DNA from 2 places in the Streptomyces sp. NPDC091271 genome. Region 2 is predicted to be linked to the other one. Evidence: riboswitches for the same ligand, from Rfam matches in the RefSeq annotation. Region 2 holds a riboswitch; the other holds the start of a gene.
What was found. A riboswitch is a leader RNA that binds a small molecule or an ion and turns the genes downstream of it on or off. The one in region 2 is predicted to bind cyclic di-AMP.
Positions count from the first base shown of each region.

Region 1: another riboswitch for cyclic di-AMP. It lies ahead of ACIQM3_RS16520 (peptidoglycan DD-metalloendopeptidase family protein); the one in region 2 lies ahead of ACIQM3_RS34530 (transglycosylase SLT domain-containing protein).

Region 1 is NZ_JBIVVD010000004.1:6,955-11,077, forward strand. Features, by position in the region: gene ACIQM3_RS16500 (aspartate aminotransferase family protein) at 1-358, shown strand, start outside; gene ACIQM3_RS16505 (helix-turn-helix domain-containing protein) at 416-1,036, shown strand; gene ACIQM3_RS16510 (DUF6126 family protein) at 1,103-1,276, shown strand; gene ACIQM3_RS16515 (tyrosine-protein phosphatase) at 1,286-2,110, opposite strand; cyclic di-AMP (ydaO/yuaA leader) riboswitch at 2,524-2,684, shown strand; gene ACIQM3_RS16520 (peptidoglycan DD-metalloendopeptidase family protein) at 2,687-3,601, shown strand; gene ACIQM3_RS16525 (SGNH/GDSL hydrolase family protein) at 3,778-4,123, shown strand, end outside.
Region 2 is NZ_JBIVVD010000010.1:122,960-127,082, reverse strand. Features, by position in the region: gene ACIQM3_RS34545 (flavodoxin family protein) at 1-440, shown strand, start outside; gene ACIQM3_RS34540 (molybdopterin-binding protein) at 518-913, opposite strand; gene ACIQM3_RS34535 (hypothetical protein) at 1,082-1,312, opposite strand; cyclic di-AMP (ydaO/yuaA leader) riboswitch at 1,670-1,855, shown strand; gene ACIQM3_RS34530 (transglycosylase SLT domain-containing protein) at 1,860-2,726, shown strand; gene ACIQM3_RS34525 (hypothetical protein) at 2,975-3,598, shown strand; gene ACIQM3_RS34520 (SIS domain-containing protein) at 3,667-4,123, opposite strand, start outside.

The sequences.
Region 1 (4,123 bases), on a different contig from region 2:
CGAACGCTACGAGCTGCTGCACGAGGTGCGCGGCCGGGGCCTGATGATCGGTATCGAGTTCGGCCGGCCGTCCTCCCTCAAGCTCCGCAGCCGGTGGACGATGCTGCAGGCCGCCCGCAAGGGACTCTTCGCCCAGATGGTGGTCGTGCCGCTGCTCCAGAAGCACCGGATCCTCACCCAGGTCTCCGGTGATCACCTGGAGGTGATCAAGCTGATTCCGCCGCTGGTGATCGGGGAGCCGGAGATCGACCGCTTCGTCACCGCCTTCACCGCCGTCATGGACGACGCGCACAGCGGGGGTGGGCTGATGTGGGACTTCGGCAGGACACTGGTGAAACAGGCCGTGGCCAACCGCTGATGTTGCCTCTGAGGCAAATTATTTGCCTCAGAGGAAATGTCCTGGCCCAATGGAGGCATGAATCCTCCTGACGGAGGGGTGGCCGACGAGCTCCCGGGGGTCGCGCCACGCCTACGCGATCTGCGCCGCAACCGCGGCCTCACCCTGGAGAGCGCGGCGGGACGGGCGGGGCTCTCCCCGGCCCACCTCTCCCGGCTCGAAACGGGCCGGAGGCAGCCTTCGCTGCCGATGCTCCTCGGCCTCGCCCGGGTCTACGGTACGACCGTCTCCGAGCTCCTGGGCGAGATGCCGCCCGAACGTGACGCGATCGTCCGCGGCGGCCCGCCCGCCGGCGCGCCCCGATCCACCGAGGCGGGCGGCTGGCTCTACCGGCAGGCGGGCGGGCCGGGCCGCGCCATGCAGGCGCTGCACGTCCGTGTCCCGTACGGCGTGGAGGGCGACCTCGTGCGCGTCCACCCCGGAGAGGAGTGGCTCTACGTCCTCGACGGCAGGCTGCGGGTCGTGCTCGGCGAGACCGTGCACGACCTCGATCCGGGTGACAGCGCGCACTTCGACTCGCTCACCCCGCACCGGATCGCGGCCCTCGACCCCGGTGGGGCGCGACTGCTCTTCGTCCACACGCTGCTGCAGAGCCCGGCCGCCGAGCTGTGCCTGGGCAGCGGGATCCACCGGCTCTGATCCCGCACACCCACGCCGCGCGCCCCCTTCGCCACCCGGCCCGAGCGGCCGGAAGAGAGGACCGTCATGTCCGATTCGGAGTACTACGACCCGCTCACCCCGCGCAGGCCGAAGAGCAAGGACACGCAGGAGCGGCGGATGCCCCGCGGCGTCGTGATCCGGCTCTTCGCCTACCTCGTGGCCGGACACGTCGTCGCGGGCTTCCTCTTCCTTCTCTTCACCGTGGCCGGCAAGGGATGACGCCCGGCGTCACGCACCCTCGACGAGTCGCTCACGCAGCTTCGCGCGGGTCCCGTCGCTGATCTTCAGCCCTTCCACGAGATACCGGTCCGTGCTGCCCCAGACCTCGTCGATGGTGTCGAACGCCGCGGCGAGGTATTCGGCGCGGGCGCCGAAGAGCGGATTGAGCAGTTCCATCACCTCTTCGGACATCCCTACCGGTGAGGTGTCGCTACGGCGCACCTTGTAGCGGCGGTGCGCGTCGTTCGACTTGAGGTAGTCGGCCTCGATGGCCTCCTTCTCGACGCCGATCGCGAGCAGGGAGACCGCGATCGACAGGCCGGCCCGGTCCTTGCCCGCCGCGCAGTGCATCAGCGCCGGCACGCTGTCCTCGGCCAGCGCGTGCAGCACACGGCTGTGTTCGGCGGTGCGGTCCTTGATGATCGAACGGTACGAGGCGATCATCCGCCCCGTTCCCTTGCCGTCGGCGAGGATCGAGCGCAGCTGCTGGATGTTCCCGTCGCGCACCAGCCGCCAGAACTCCGCGCCGTCCGCCGGGTCGGAGAGAGGAATGCTGACATTCCGGACGCCGGGCAGCTCCACGTCGAGACCGTCGAGCTTGTGGTCCGCCGCGTTGCGGAAGTCGAAGATCGTGTGCAGGCCGAGCCCGGCGAGGAAGGCGGCGTCGGCCTCCGTGGCGTGGGCGAGGTGGCCGCTGCGGTAGAGGCGCCCGTACCGCACGGTGCTGCCGTCGACGGTCGGAAGCCCGCCGACGTCGCGGAAGTTGCGGACACCGGTCAGATCGACGTCCGCCGGCTCGGGGCCGACCGGCGGGACCTCTGGCAGCTGCGTCACAAGGGCTCCTGGGGTGTCGGGCGTCGGCGCCGCTCGCCGACGGGGGCACGCCCGCGACGATACGACATGGCTGCATCGGACAACTGTCCCGGCCGCCGTGGTCCTGGTCTCCCTGCGCGGACGAGACCGCGCCATGTCCGTATTGGTGTATTTAGCAGAACATGCCCCGCTTGTGCGGGAGATGGGGTGAGGCGGGTGAGCGGGATCATATCCGTGACGGTGTGTGGTGAAGGCGCCGGAGGGTATTCCGGACGCCGTGCGGAAAGCCAAGATCCGTAATCCACGGAGTGTGACGGGAATTCCGCGCGCTGATGAAGCGTGGATTCCGGTCCGGAATCCACGGCTTGTTCGCGACGTACCGGCTCGCTTACGGTCACGGTCAATCCGGACGGAACGCCTAATCCTGCCGCCGCCCGGAATCCGCACCGACTCACGTGTGGCAGGAGCGGGGGAACCAGGTAGGCCGCCGGCCGGAGGGATCCGGTACGGCTCGGGGTAAAGACGCGCACCGCGCGGCCGGGCATCTCCAGTCCGAACCCGACAGCTCACCTCGCAGGCGCCGGAGAGGAAATTTCCATGCCCGCAAAAGGCAAGCACCGTCGCACGAAGACCGGCCCGATCTCCCGAGGCGTCCTTGCCGCAGGGACCGGCGGCGCCGTACTCGCCCTCCCGCTGATCGGCGCCACCGGCGCCCACGCCGCCGAGCAGGCCGCGCCGGCCGCCGAGTCCGCCGCCGCGCACAGCGCCCCGGCCTCGGCGAAGAGCGCCCCGAAGACCTACTCCGTGGTCTCCGGCGACTACCTGGCGAAGATCGCGGGTGACCAGAAGATCAAGGGCGGCTGGCAGAAGCTGTACCAGGACAACCGCGACGTCGTCGGCGAGAACCCCGGCCTGATCCTCCCGGGCATGAAGCTGACCCTCGGCGCCAAGGCGTCCGGCTCCGCCGAGTCCGCACCCTCCAAGTCCGCCCCGTCGGCGGCGAAGAAGGCCGCCCCGGCCGAGAAGAAGGCCGCCCCGGCCGAGGCGACGTCGGCTCCGGCGGCGAAGACCGCCGACTCCGGCGCGTCGGAGGAGAGCACCGGCTCCGGCTGGGCCACCCCGGTCGAGAACGCCAACGTCACCACCCAGTACCGCGCCTCGGGCGCCAGCTGGTCCAGCGGCTACCACACGGGCTCCGACTTCCAGGCGGCCTCCGGCACCAGCGTCCGGTCCATCGGGCCGGGCACCGTGGTCTCCGCCGGGTGGAGCGGCTCGTACGGCAACGAGGTCGTCATCCAGCACAGCGACGGCATGTACTCCCAGTACGCCCACCTCTCCTCGCTCGAGGTCTCGGCCGGCCAGACCGTCACCGGCGGCCAGCAGATCGGCCTCTCCGGCACCACCGGCAACTCCACCGGCCCGCACCTCCACTTCGAGGTCCGGACCGGCCCGAGCTACGGCTCCGACGTCGACCCGATCGCCTACCTGCGTTCGCACGGCGTCTCCATCTGAGACACGCCGCCTGAGGGTGTCATCTCAGGCTGAAGGAGAGGGGCGGTGCGCGCTTGCGCACCGCCCCTCTCCTTATTCCGGCTTTACCAAAAACTGACCGGGTGGTCTTTCTCACCACCCGTCAACCCCTTATTACGGTCGCGTAGGTCACAATCGAAGGTGCAAGATAAGCCCTTGTGGCAGACGATTCGAGAAACAAACAACGAGGCATCATCGGGTCGTACGCAGCGATTGGCGACAGTTTCACCGAGGGCGTCGGAGACGCCGGCCCCGGCGGGACACTCGTCGGTTGGGCAGACCGGCTCGCGGTGCTCCTCGCGGACCAGCTCCCGGGCGCCGACGCGACGGTCGCCCCCGCGGACGACAAGCACGGCAACTTCCGGTACGCCAATCTCGCCGTACGCGGACGGCTCCTCGACCAGATAGTCGAGGAACAGGTCCCCCGCGCCAAGCAGCTGGCACCTGATCTGGTGAGCTTCTGCGCCGGCGGCAACGACATCCTCCGTCCCGGCTCCGACCCGG
Region 2 (4,123 bases):
TGATCGTGCATCACACCCCCTCGCCCAACTGCCAGGCGCTGTTCGAGGCGGTGGTCTCCGGTGCGACGACGGAGGACATCGAAGGCGTCCGGGTCGTGCGACGCGCGGCGCTCTCCGCCACGGCTTCCGATGTACTCGCGGCCGACGGCTACCTCCTCGGCACCCCGGCGAACCTCGGGTACATGTCCGGCGCCCTGAAACACTTCTTCGACCAGGTCTACTACCCGTGCCTGGACGGGACGAAGGGCCGGCCCTTCGGCTACTACGTGCACGGCGGCAACGACGTCACCGGCGCCGTACGGGGCATCGAGACGATCACCACGGGTCTCGGATGGCGTCGTACGGCGGACGCTGTGACCGTCACCGGTGAGCCGGGCAAGGCCGACACGGAGGCGTGCTGGGAACTGGGTGCGACCCTCGCCGCCGGACTGATGGGCTGACAGACTCCCGGCTACGGTCGCCTTCCCGCCGCCCGCCTCCTGGGGGACACCTCCGCTCCCGGACGGCAGATGCCGCGTCAGGTGCGGTCGATGTGCACGCTGGTCGACTTCACGCGGGCCGTGGCCTGCATGCCGACCTCGAGTCCCAGTTCCTCCACGGCTTCCCGGGTCAGCAGCGAGACGAGGCGGTGCGGGCCGGCCTGGATCTCGACCTGGGCCGCTACGTCACCCAGCTTCACCGCGGTGACGATGCCGGGGAAGGCGTTGCGCGCCGAGGTGTAGGAGACCTCCTCCTCGCCGGGGGAGGCCTGACCGACCTCGATCGAGAACGCGGCCAGATCGCGGCCGTCGATGAGGCGGCGCCCGCCCTCGTCGCGATGGGTCGCTACCCGGCCGGCGTCCGCCCAGCGGCGGGCGGTGTCGGGGCTCACGCCGAGAAGACGTGCCGCCTGCCCGATGGTGTAGGTCTGCATGCGCTGCACAATATGTTTTAAAAGCTCGCATTTGCAAGGTATCTACGTGATTAGCCCTGCATATGCGAGCCTCTCGCAGGCCGGTGACGCGACCTGCGCGCCTCCGCCGGGCACCCGGCCCGCCGACAGCGAACCCCTCCCTCCCACCCGCCTCCCTCGCCGCCCCGCTCAGTGCGGCCTCCAGGTGAGCTTGCCGCCGCCCACCCACCGGATGACGGCCGGGTCGTCGAGGTCGTGGACCGGAATGCCGGCCGCCGCGGCGGCGATCAGCACATCGGTCATCGCGGTCGCGCTTCCGATCACCTCTCCGTCGATCTCCACGATCCGGAAGGGGGGATTTCCGGGCTGGACGGGCAGGACGGTGATCCGGGGCGCCGAGGCGAGAGGGCTTTCAGTCATAGGCGGATCGGTTCCACGCGGGCGCCCTCGGTATGCGCCTGGGTCTCAGCTGTGAGTCTTATGCCCGATTTGAGGTAGTTTTTTAGAATTAATCCTGTAATCCATAAAAGGCCATTTCGTGTGACCTGGGGCCTTCGCGCGGGCGCAAATCGCCCGAATCGGACTCCGTGACCAGGGTCACTTCATGGGCCCCGGACGCAGGGGTGCGGCAGTCGGTTCCCTTCTGCGCCAAGAGAATCGAGCGACGCGCTGTGGGGTGGATTACATGAATTCGTGAGAATTGATCTTGCGAATGAATTGTGATCATCGCGCCAGGCTTGTTCCTTTCCCTATTTCTCGCCTACGGTCACCATCACTCCGGGCGGAACGCCGAATCCTGCCGCCGTCCGGTTACCCGACCACTTCTCGTACGGCAGGAGCGGGGGACCCAAGTAAGCGCCGATCCGGTTTCCGGAGCGGCTCGGGGTGAAGTCGCATTCGCGTGCGGCCGGGCATCTCCAGCTCGAACCCGACAGCTCACTTCGCAGGCGACGGAGAGGAATTCAGCATGCCCGAAAACGGTAAGCACCGTCGTTTCAGGACCAGTTCGCTCACCCGCGGCATCATCGCCGTGAGCACGGGCGGAGCCGCCCTGGCCCTCCCCGTGATCGGTGCGACCGGCGCCTTCGCGGCCCCGGCCCAGCCGGTCGCCGTGGAAAAGGCTGCGACGTCGACTTCCGTGTCCGGCAAGGGAATTGCCGCGCAGAAGTCCGAGTCCGCCACCTATTCAGTGATCTTGGGTGACACCCTTGCAAAGATCGCACGCGAGCATTCCGTGAACGGGGGCTGGAAGGCCCTGTACGAGGACAACGAGAAGGTTGTCGGCTCAAACCCCGACCTGATTCACCCGGGTCTGAAGCTGACCCTCGGCGGCAAGGCCGAGAACAAGTCGGCGGACAAGGGCGACAAGGCCGAATCCAAGGCCTCCGCCTCTTCCGACCGTGCCGCGGAGGGCGCCGACCGCGCCGACCGTTCGGAGCGCACGAGCACCCCCACCGCCGCGGAGGGCGCTCCCGCCGCCGAGGCCGCTCCGGCCGCCGAGCAGGTCTCGTACACGAACGACCTCGACGGCTGGATCAAGGAGTCGCTCGCCGTCATGGCCGAGCACGGCATCCCCGGCAGCTACGAGGGCATCCACCGGAACATCATCCGTGAGTCCGCGGGCAACCCCCAGGCCATCAACAACTGGGACATCAACGCGATCAACGGCGTCCCGTCCAAGGGTCTGCTCCAGGTCATCGACCCGACCTTCCAGGCCTACCACGTGCCCGGTACGTCGATGGACAGCTACGACCCGGTCGCCAACATCACGGCCGCGTGCAACTACGCCGCGGACAGGTACGGCTCGATCGACAACGTCTTCGGGGCCTACTGAGCCTCGCTGAGACGGGACCGCTGACGCACGGGCGTGTGACAGAGGGACAGAAGTGACGGGTGGTGCGGGTTCGGCGGAACCCGCACCACCCGTCGTCCGTTTCCGGCGCCGATCGGGCCCGGGGCCCGCGCTGTCGATCGGGCCCCGGGCCCGCGCTGTCGGCGTCACGGCGGCGGAGGAGTCGCCGACAGGCCGGGCGGGGCACGGGTGACTGGTCACGTACAGGTTCGTCGTCCATACTGCCCGCCGTGGAGCAGCGCATAGATTCGAACACCAAGCCCGAGTTCGCCGCGGGGACAGACCCGGCGTACATCCCCGGCCTGACGGCCCCTGCCCCCGCGCGGACGGAGGGGGAAGCGGAAGCGGAGAAGACGGCGTCCCAGAAGCCCGAGGAGGCCGAGGAGGCCAGGGAGGCCGGGACTGCGGACGTGCTCGCCGAGGGGGCCGTGGACGAACCCGTGGCCGCCCCCGGCGGCACCGCCGTGGACGACGCGACCTCCGACGGCACGGCCGGGGACGACGACGAGGCCCCGGCCGGCGGGACGGCTCCGGGGGCCGAGGCCGTAACCGGCAAGAGTGCCGCCGACGCGGACGGCCCCGTCTTCGAGGTCAGTGACCGGCGCGGATCCATCAGGGTGGACGCGGACGGCGTCCGCTTCCGCCTCGACGACCAGGAGGCGGAGTTCGACTGGACCGAGATCGGCGCGGTCGAGGTCAGGACCGGCCGCTTCGGGCGCCGGTTCACCGTGACGGTCCACCTGTCGAGCCGCCGGTGGTTCAACGCCGAGGTCGAGGCCGGATCCCGGGGCGACCTCAAGGGGTGGACGGCGGAGCTCGACGAGGCGCTGGACGCCTACTTCGAAGAGGCCTGACCTCTTCGGGGTACACCTGAGCACCGGTCCGGACGACCGGACCGGTGCTCAGGCATGCCGTGGAGCCGTCAGGCCCCCTGAGCCGTGCCGAGCACCACCGACCGGGTCAGGTGGCGCGGCAGGTCGGGGTCGAGGCCACGGGCCGCCGCCAGGGCGATCGCCAGCCGCTGGACCCGGACCAGGTCGGCCAGCGGGTCGAGTCCGCTCTCCACCCAGTGGGCCCCGGTCGCCAGAACCTGCTCCCGCAGTCCCTCCGGAGCGGCGCCGAACATCCAGGTCGCGGTCCCGGTCGTGGCGATGCTGATGGGGCCGTGGCGGTACTCCATCGCCGGGTACGACTCCGTCCAGGACAGGGACGCCTCCTTCATCTTGAGCGCCGCCTCGTTGGCGATCCCTACCGTCCACCCCTGCCCCAGGAAGCTGAACTGGGCGCATTCCAGGAGCCCTTCGGGCAGCGGCTCCGCCAGCGCGGTCTCCGCGTCCCGCACGACGGCCTCGGTGTGCAGTCCGAGGTGGGCGCGGAAC